Regions from separate parts of the Sporosarcina koreensis genome, predicted to be linked through region 1. Evidence: riboswitches for the same ligand, from Rfam matches in the RefSeq annotation. Region 1 holds a riboswitch; each other region holds the start of a gene.
What was found. A riboswitch is a leader RNA that binds a small molecule or an ion and turns the genes downstream of it on or off. The one in region 1 is predicted to bind S-adenosylmethionine.
Positions count from the first base shown of each region.

Region 2: linked by a shared signal. The riboswitch ahead of ACFPTP_RS06530 (methionine biosynthesis PLP-dependent protein) and the one ahead of ACFPTP_RS17950 (O-acetylhomoserine aminocarboxypropyltransferase/cysteine synthase family protein) in region 1 are both predicted to bind S-adenosylmethionine.
Region 3: linked by a shared signal. The riboswitch ahead of metA (homoserine O-acetyltransferase MetA) and the one ahead of ACFPTP_RS17950 (O-acetylhomoserine aminocarboxypropyltransferase/cysteine synthase family protein) in region 1 are both predicted to bind S-adenosylmethionine.
Region 4: linked by a shared signal. The riboswitch ahead of metK (methionine adenosyltransferase) and the one ahead of ACFPTP_RS17950 (O-acetylhomoserine aminocarboxypropyltransferase/cysteine synthase family protein) in region 1 are both predicted to bind S-adenosylmethionine.

Region 1 is NZ_JBHSNP010000029.1:438,394-440,595, reverse strand. It holds gene ACFPTP_RS17955 (glycerol-3-phosphate acyltransferase) at 1-399, opposite strand, end outside; SAM riboswitch class I at 705-820, shown strand; gene ACFPTP_RS17950 (O-acetylhomoserine aminocarboxypropyltransferase/cysteine synthase family protein) at 940-2,202, shown strand, end outside.
Region 2 is NZ_JBHSNP010000010.1:264,691-266,892, forward strand. It holds gene ACFPTP_RS06525 (cyclase family protein) at 1-106, opposite strand, end outside; gene ACFPTP_RS06530 (methionine biosynthesis PLP-dependent protein) at 128-1,258, opposite strand; SAM riboswitch class I at 1,338-1,445, opposite strand; gene ACFPTP_RS06535 (DMT family transporter) at 1,583-1,918, shown strand; gene ACFPTP_RS06540 (DMT family transporter) at 1,920-2,202, shown strand, end outside.
Region 3 is NZ_JBHSNP010000028.1:202,674-204,875, reverse strand. It holds gene ACFPTP_RS15155 (YitT family protein) at 1-753, shown strand, start outside; SAM riboswitch class I at 808-914, shown strand; gene metA (homoserine O-acetyltransferase MetA) at 989-1,897, shown strand; gene ACFPTP_RS15145 (DUF421 domain-containing protein) at 2,002-2,202, shown strand, end outside.
Region 4 is NZ_JBHSNP010000008.1:112,734-114,935, forward strand. It holds gene metK (methionine adenosyltransferase) at 1-991, opposite strand, end outside; SAM riboswitch class I at 1,173-1,291, opposite strand; gene pckA (phosphoenolpyruvate carboxykinase (ATP)) at 1,464-2,202, shown strand, end outside.

The DNA of each region.
Region 1 (2,202 bases):
CCCGGCAAGTCCGAACCGCCAGTCGATGGCGAATAAAACCCCAATCACTGTTGCGGTACCTTTCCCGCCGTTGAACTTCATATGGAAAGGAAAGTTATGGCCAAATATGACAGCGGCCCCGACAACGAATAATAGCAATGTGATGGCTTCCGCCGGCAGTCCGAAATGTCCGGCAAGTAATCTTACAGCAATGACCGAGAAGATGCCTTTGCCAATATCAATCAATGCAACAAGTGCGCCATACCGTTTCCCGAGAACGATCATCGCATTCGACGCCCCGGCATTTTTCACTCCGGTCTCTTTCAAATTAACCCCCGAAATCCAGAGAGCGACTGTTGATCCATGCAAGCAGCCGACCAAATATCCACAAACTATAGTAGCTAAAATCCATAATGTCATAAGAATCCCCCACGATACATAGATTACGTTATCCTTCGCCTAAAGTAGGCTGGCAACCGCCTGAAACGATGCTTCAATCGCCTGAAGTAGACTGGCGACCGCCTGAAACGCTGTTCCAACCGCCTGAAACGAGCGCATCATGCGGCTTAACCTTGCTCAGAGCCAAGCACGCCCAGTCCAACTACTAAAAACTATTATAACACCTCAGATAAAGCGCAAGTTTCAGAAAAAAATAAATTCACCCCTTGACTTTTAAAAAATAGTCTCCTATACTGTTCAACAAGATGAAAAACTGAATACCCAAACTCTTATCAAGAGCGGCGGAGGGACTAGGCCCTGCGATGCCCGGCAACCGGCAAGTGACGAACTTGCAAAGGTGCTACTTCCTACAGATTCGTGAAAACGGTCTGAAAGATAAGAGGAGGAATAAGCGAAAGCGTAACCCTTCTCTTAGCGAAAGGGGTTATTTTTTTTATTCCAAAACCCCCAACGCCTCCGCATTGCCTTTTCATCTTAAAAAATCCACTGGAGGTAATAACAATGACAAACCATCAACTTCAACCAGAAACTCTTCTCTTACACGGAGGCCAAAAGCCGGACCCTGTTACAGGCTCACGCGCTGTGCCGATCCACCGTACTACCGCATTTGTTTTCCGCGACACTGAACATGCCCAAAACTTATTTGCCCTGCAGGAAGCAGGCAATATCTACACACGGATCACGAATCCGACCGTTGCCGTTTTTGAAGAGCGGGTTGCGCTTTTAGAAGGCGGGACTGCCGCAGTCGCTCTGTCTTCCGGAATGGCTGCCATTGCCTTTTCCATTTTGAACATCGCAGGAGCAGGGGACGAAATCGTCGCTGCGGGCAATCTATACGGCGGTACGTATAACTTATTCGCCGTCACGCTCCCTCGCTACGGTATCAATGTGAAATTCGTGGACGCGGACGAACCTGAGAACTTCCGTGCCGCGATTACAGATAAAACGAAAGCGATTTTCGCTGAAACAATCGGAAACCCGAGCCTTCAAGTGCTCGATATCGAAGCGGTCGCAAACATCGCCCATGAGAATGAAATTCCGTTCATTATCGATAACACATTCGCATCCCCATACGGATCGAATCCAATCGAGTTCGGAGCGGACGTCGTCATTCATTCCGCAACGAAATGGATCGGCGGCCACGGAACGACAATCGGCGGTGTCGTTGTCGATGCAGGGAAATTCGACTGGACGAGAGGCAAGTTTCCGGGCTTCACGGAGCCTGATGCAACATACCACGGTTTGCGCTACGGAATTGACACGGCGGGAGCGGCATTCGCTACGAAGCTCCGCGTCCAATTGCTGCGCGACTTCGGGCCATGTCTAGATCCTGACAGTGCATTCAACTTCCTTCAAGGGCTGGAGACGCTCCATTTGCGTGTGACACGCCATAATGAAAATGCTGTGAAAGTGGCTGAATTCCTACAGGCTCATCCGTCTGTGGAATGGGTCACTTACACAGGACTTGAAGATCACCCGACGTATGAAAATGCCAAGAAATATTTGAAAAACGGCTTCGGCTCGATCATCGTTTTCGGTATTAAAGGCGGACGTGAAGCAGGGCGCAAAGTGATCGATAATATTACGCTATGGTCGCATGTCGCGAACGTGGGCGATGCAAAATCACTGATTATTCACCCGGCATCAACGACACATCAGCAATTGTCTGCGGAAGACTTGAAAAAGACAGGTACGCCAGAGGAATTGATCCGTCTGTCTGTCGGGCTTGAGTCAACGGAAGATATTATTGCAGACCTCAAGCAG
Region 2 (2,202 bases), on a different contig from region 1:
AAAAATGGGGCGAGTCAGGGCCGAATGTATGCGTCAAATCCACCCATTCCTTGCTTTTTAACAATTGAAGTGCTGCCTGTAGTTCATTTGCCGTTTCAACTGGCATCTTAATCACTCTCTTTCCTTATTATAAATTTTGCCCAACAGCCGTCGTCTCTGCAGCGGTGGCAATGGCCTGCTTCAAATCGGCAATTAAATCCGCAGCCTCTTCCAATCCGACCGAGAAGCGCAACAGTCGTCTATCGACACCGCGCCGTTCACGCTCTTCCTCGGGAATGTCCGCATGGGTTTGCGTCGTCGGATACGTGATCAAACTTTCCACGCCCCCTAGACTTTCCGCGAACGTGATGAGCTTCAGGTTTTGCAACAGCGGATCGACCCATTCGCTTTCACGCACTCTGAACGAGATCATGCCGCCTTTTCCTGCATAAAGGACGTCATCGACAAGCGGTTCATTTTCCAAATAGGAGACAAGCTCCTTCGCATTGGCGTCGTGCTGTTTCATCCGCACATGCAATGTTTTCAACCCGCGGATGACGAGCCAGGAATCAAAGGGGGAAAGCGTTGCGCCGATCGCATTATGGTTTTCGCCTAGACGGTTGCACAACTCTTCTCCTTTTGCGACGACGAGTCCGGCAAGCACATCATTATGGCCGCCGATGTATTTCGTCGCGCTATGGATGACGATATCCGCCCCGAGCTCGATCGGTCGTTGGTAATACGGCGTCAAAAACGTATTGTCGACGATGACGAGTAAGTCGTGCTTTCTCGCAAGCTCAACATATTGTTCGATATCGATTTCAAGCATAAGTGGGTTCGTCGGTGTTTCGATAAAAATCGCTTTCGTGTTTTCAGTGATCAATTTTTCCGTTTCCTTGATATCCGCAAAAGACGAATATGAAGTCCGGATGTTATACAGGTCAGCGTATTGGTCAAACAAGCGGAACGTACCGCCGTAAAGGTCATCGGGAGCAATCAGTTCATCTCCCGATCTGAATAGGGACATGACGAGTTGGATCGCCGCCATGCCCGAGCTACACGCATATCCGCGGTCGCCGTTTTCGAGATTGGCGATGCCTTCTTCGAGGATCGTCCGGGTCGGGTTTTTTGTCCGAATATAGTCGTAGCCTGTGGAAAGGCCCAATCCGTCATGCTTATAGGCTGTCGAGAAATGAAGGGGAGGATTGACCGCCCCTGTTCTCGGATCGCTCTGATTTCCTAGTTGTACCAATTTCGTGTTAATGCTCTGCTTTGTCAATTTGCCCATCTCCTTTACTCTATTAAAAAAGAGGCCTCTCCAATAAGAAGAGGGCCTCCAACTGTTGTTGAAATCAATCTTCTTATCTTCAAGGCGTTTTTGCACCTTTTGGAATTAGCACCATACCAATAGCGGGCTGGTTGCTGAGACTTCATCGGGCCAATCCCTCCGTCTCTCGTGATAAGAATCAAAATATGTAATTGTTAGAAAAATGATTTATCTAAAGTTATCATGCTTCCTGTGAGATTGCAAGAAGTTTCGGAAATGAATGTCCGGGACCATTTGCTATAATGGGGGCATGTTGAATGATGAGGAGGATTTCCATTGGCTTGGCTATATGTTTTATTAGCAGCGATCGTCGAGATCTTCTGGGTGATCGGACTTCGGTATTCCGATTCGGCACTCGAATGGGCAGGGACAGTCGTTGCAATTATTATCAGTTTCTATGCAATTATAAAAGCTTGCGAGACATTGCCATCCGGGACGGTATACGCCGTGTTCACCGGTTCCGGAGCGGCGGCGATCGTCCTCATCGATTTTCTGTTTTTCCATGCCGAGTTTTCCATCGCCAAGGTGATCTTCATCGCGATTATCATCATCGGCGTCATCGGGATCAAAATGACGACGGTGGAATCAGAAACGCTGGAAGGAGGCGATTGAGATGGCGTGGATGTATTTGGTCATCGCGAGTTTCGGGGAGATTTTCGGCGTCATGGCCATCAATCTTTATTTGCAGAAAAGATCATGGCCACGCCTGTTGCTGATTGTCGGAACGTTTTCGGTCGGTTTTCTATTTCTGTCTCTCGCAATGCGCGATATTCCGATGGGGACGGCATATGCTATTTGGACCGGACTCGGTGCGGCAGGCGCAGTTCTCATGGGCATTCTGTTTTTCAAGGAAGCGGCCGGTTGGAAACGGATGTTATTCCTCTGTTTGATCATCG
Region 3 (2,202 bases), on a different contig from region 1:
ATTGCGGCTGGCGGTATTTCAGGTGTCAGTACGATTCTTTATGAATTATTCGGATATAATCCCGCATACGTCCAATGGCTGATCAATATCCCGCTCATCCTATTGGGACTGCTGCTTGCGGGGAAGGAATTCAGTGCCAAGACGATTGTTGGTACTTTTTTCGTCCCGTTTGTCATCTATTTGACGGGTGGCCTTCAATTACACGTCGACAACCCGCTTCTCAGTTCCATTTATGGCGGCATTATGCTCGGTATCGGGCTAGGAATCGTATATCGGGGGAATGGGTCGACAGGCGGAACAGCTTTAATTGCCCAGCTTCTGAAAAAATACACAGGCATCTCTAGCGGATTTTCCCAATTGATTGTCGATGGCGTTGTCGTTGTCACGTCGGCTTTCGTCTTCAATTTCGAACTGGCACTCTACGCGCTTATGTCGATTTATGTGACAAGTAAAGTAATTGATTTCGTCCAGCTGCAAACATCGCCGACGAAGCTGGTCCTTATCATTACAGACCATCCCGAGAAGATCCAATCGGTCATCCAAAACGAAATTGACCGGGGGTTGACGAAAGTGAAGTCGACGGGAGGCTATTCAAATGACGAAAAAACAATGATACTTTGCGTTGTCGAACAGTCCGAGGCCGTATATTTGAAGAAGTTGCTTCAAACAGCCGAGCCATCGTCATTTGTCATTTTCCTCAATGCATCTGAAATTTTGGGGCTCGGTTTTTCGAAAGCGAAAGTTCATCGCTAAAAGAAACCGGTATACTTTTCTGCTAAAGATGATATAATAATCACAATTGAATATTTCTTATCAAGAGAAGCTGAGGGATTTGGCCCGATGAAGCTTCAGCAACCTCTGCATTTGCAGGAAGGTGCTACCTCCAACAAGATGCAAATCTTGAGAGATAAGAACGGAGAAATCGATGCAAATCCTCGTTCCTATCTTTGGGAACGAGGGTTTTTTATATTTTAAGGGGGAGAAATAATTGCCAATCAATATACCTGAACATTTACCGGCACGCGAACTGTTGAAAGAAGAAAAGATCTTCGTAATGGATGAAGGGCGGGCGACAACCCAAGATATCCGTCCGTTAAATATCCTTATCCTGAATTTAATGCCGGAAAAAGAAAGAACTGAGCTTCAATTGCTTCGGCTGCTCGGCAATACGCCATTACAGGTGAATGTTTCATTTTTGAACACTGCCACATACGAATCGAAAAATGTAAGTAAAAATCATTTGGAATCCTTTTACACGACATTCGAACATGTCAAGAATAGACGCTATGACGGACTGATCATTACAGGGGCGCCAATTGAGCATCTGGAGTTCGAAGATGTCGTCTATTGGGATGAATTGAAACAGATCATGGATTGGTCCAAGACAAATGTGACTTCCGTTTTACATATTTGTTGGGGTGCGCAAGCCGCGCTTTATCATCATTACGGCATTGATAAGTACGAATTGCCAAAGAAATTGTCCGGCGTCTTCAGTCATCAATTGACCGATCCGACTGTCGAATTGGCAAGAGGCTTCAATGATATCTTCCATGCACCACATTCCCGTTATACGTCTGTGTCAATTGAAGATATCGAACAGGATTCCCGCCTTCAATTATTGGCGGTTTCGGAAGACGCGGGTGCTTTTATCATCCTTTCCAATGACGGCAAACAAATAATGGTTACCGGACATTTGGAATATGATGCATGTACGCTCGGTGAAGAATACGAACGGGATTTGAAAAAAGGAATCGATATTGATGTTCCAGCAAACTATTTCCCTGACGACGACCCGAAAAGAGAGCCATTGAACACATGGCGATCCCATACACATCTGCTTTTTTCGAACTGGTTGAATTATTATGTTTACCAAGAAACGCCATTCGAGTGGGAATGAGAATGAATTCCTGTGAACTCAAATTGACGAGTTCACAGGTTTTTTTCATTAGTATAATCAAATAATTCTGTTGCACACTAGTTCTAGTGGAGGTGTGAAACAAAATGGGTAAATTTGAACTTGATTTTTGGGAAATGATTGGAAGGGCTTCGACATCATTTATTGCTCTTTTGATTCTGGCCAGATTCATGGGCAACAAGCAGATTTCTCAGCTTACTTTTTTCCATTATGTCACGGGGATCACAATAGGATCCATTGCTGCCGAAATCGCTGCTCAAACCGAAACCAAGTTCTATGACGGTATG
Region 4 (2,202 bases), on a different contig from region 1:
TTCCGAACGTATCGATGGAAATTGAAACCGGTTTTGCAACACCGATTGCGTAAGCCAATTGAACTTCGCAACGATCCGCGAGCCCAGCCGCTACGATGTTCTTCGCTACGTAACGCGCAGCATAGGATGCTGAACGGTCAACTTTTGTCGCGTCTTTTCCGGAGAATGCACCGCCGCCATGACGTGCATAGCCGCCATATGTGTCAACGATGATTTTCCGACCTGTCAAGCCTGCATCCCCTTGCGGTCCGCCGATAACGAAACGGCCAGATGGGTTAATGAAGTATTTTGTCTCTTCATCAAGTAATTCTGCCGGTACGACAGGGTAGATGACATGTTCTTTAATGTCTTGTTGAATTTGTTCCAACGTGATATCAGGATGGTGTTGAGTCGAGATGACGATCGTATCAATCCGCACCGGATTATTATCCTCATCATACTCCACCGTCACTTGCGTTTTTCCATCCGGACGCAAGTAGTCGAGCGTATCATCTTTTCTAACTTGCGCCAGCCTGCGTGCCAACTTATGGGATAAGCTGATCGGCATCGGCATAAGCTCCGGCGTTTCATTGCAAGCATAACCGAACATCAAACCTTGGTCCCCTGCTCCAATCGCTTCAAGCTCTTCATCACTCATTGTCCCTTCGCGGGCCTCAAGCGCCTGATCGACACTCGCCGCGATATCAGGGGATTGTTCGTCGATGGACGTCAACACGGATGACGTCTCCCAGTCGAATCCGAATTTAGCGCGTGTATAGCCGATTTCCTTCACTGTGTCCCGCACGACTTTGGGGATGTCTACGTACGTTGTTGTCGTGATTTCTCCGATGACAAGCACGAGCCCTGTCGTAATTGTCGTTTCACACGCTACGCGTGCATTCGGGTCTTCTTCTAAAATAGCGTCCAAAATGGCGTCAGAAATCTGATCGCACATTTTGTCCGGATGTCCTTCTGTTACCGATTCCGAAGTGAATAATCGGCGATTTGTCATTGTAGTTTCCTCCTTAACGGCTTGCAAATATTGATACGGTACTCTAATTGTCCCAGTAAGTTCAGCGCCTAGAGATTCGACGTCAACATACACAAGGATTAAGGGCCTGACAATATAAAAAGCCCTTCGCTCACGTAAATATACATGAGGAAAGGCATAATTTCAAAAGCAGCACCTTTCACTCTTATCGTCCAAGGAATTCAACCTTGCTCCAGGTTTGGCACCTTCTCGCGGCCAAAATGGTCCACGCAGGTTGCCGGGCTTCATAGGGCCTGTCCCTCCGCCAGCTCGGGATAAGAGTATCCGTTCAATAAACAATCCTACGAAAAAGTTTGCACTTTGTCAAACATTTTTAGACATATGTACTTGAGTTTTTCATTAGTATAGATTATTATTCTAAATGTGTTATACTATTTACGAAATGTGATGAAACCCATCAAATGGGATTACATGCAAAGGACGGTACCAAAAAATGATTTCAGCTAAAATTGAAAACGGATTACACGAGTTACTTTCAGGCAACAACGTAAACATACAGCCTTCAGTGGCGGAACTTGTTGAAAAAGCGACTTCCCGAGGTGAAGCGAAACTTTCCGCAGACGGCGCCCTCACTGCCGAGACAGGAAAGTATACAGGCCGTTCTCCTGAGGATAAGTATATTGTCGAAGAAGAGACTTCAAAAGACAAAATCGACTGGGGCAAAGTGAACCGCCCAATCTCATCTGAAATCTTTGATTCATTATATAAGAAAGTTCTTAACCACCTAAAAGCGAAGGAAGAGCTATTCGTATTCAAAGGCTTTGCAGGAGCAGATAAAAACTCCCAGCTTTCCATTCAAGTCGTCAATGAATTCGCATGGCAAAACCTTTTCGTCCATAACCTGTTCATCCGCCCGACTGAAGAAGAATTGAAAACGCATGAAGCACAATTCACAGTCATTGCGGCTCCGACATTCAAAGCGGATCCTGCAGTGGACGGAACGAAATCCGAGACCTTCATCATTGTATCACTTGAGAAGCGCATTGTGTTGATTGGCGGTACGGAATATGCGGGAGAAATGAAAAAATCGATCTTCTCCGTCATGAACTATTTGCTTCCTGAACGCGGAATCCTTTCCATGCACTGCTCGGCAAACGTCGGTGAAGAAGGAGATGTGGCTTTATTCTTCGGTCTTTCCGGCACAGGAAAAACGACTCTTTCCGCGGATGCTA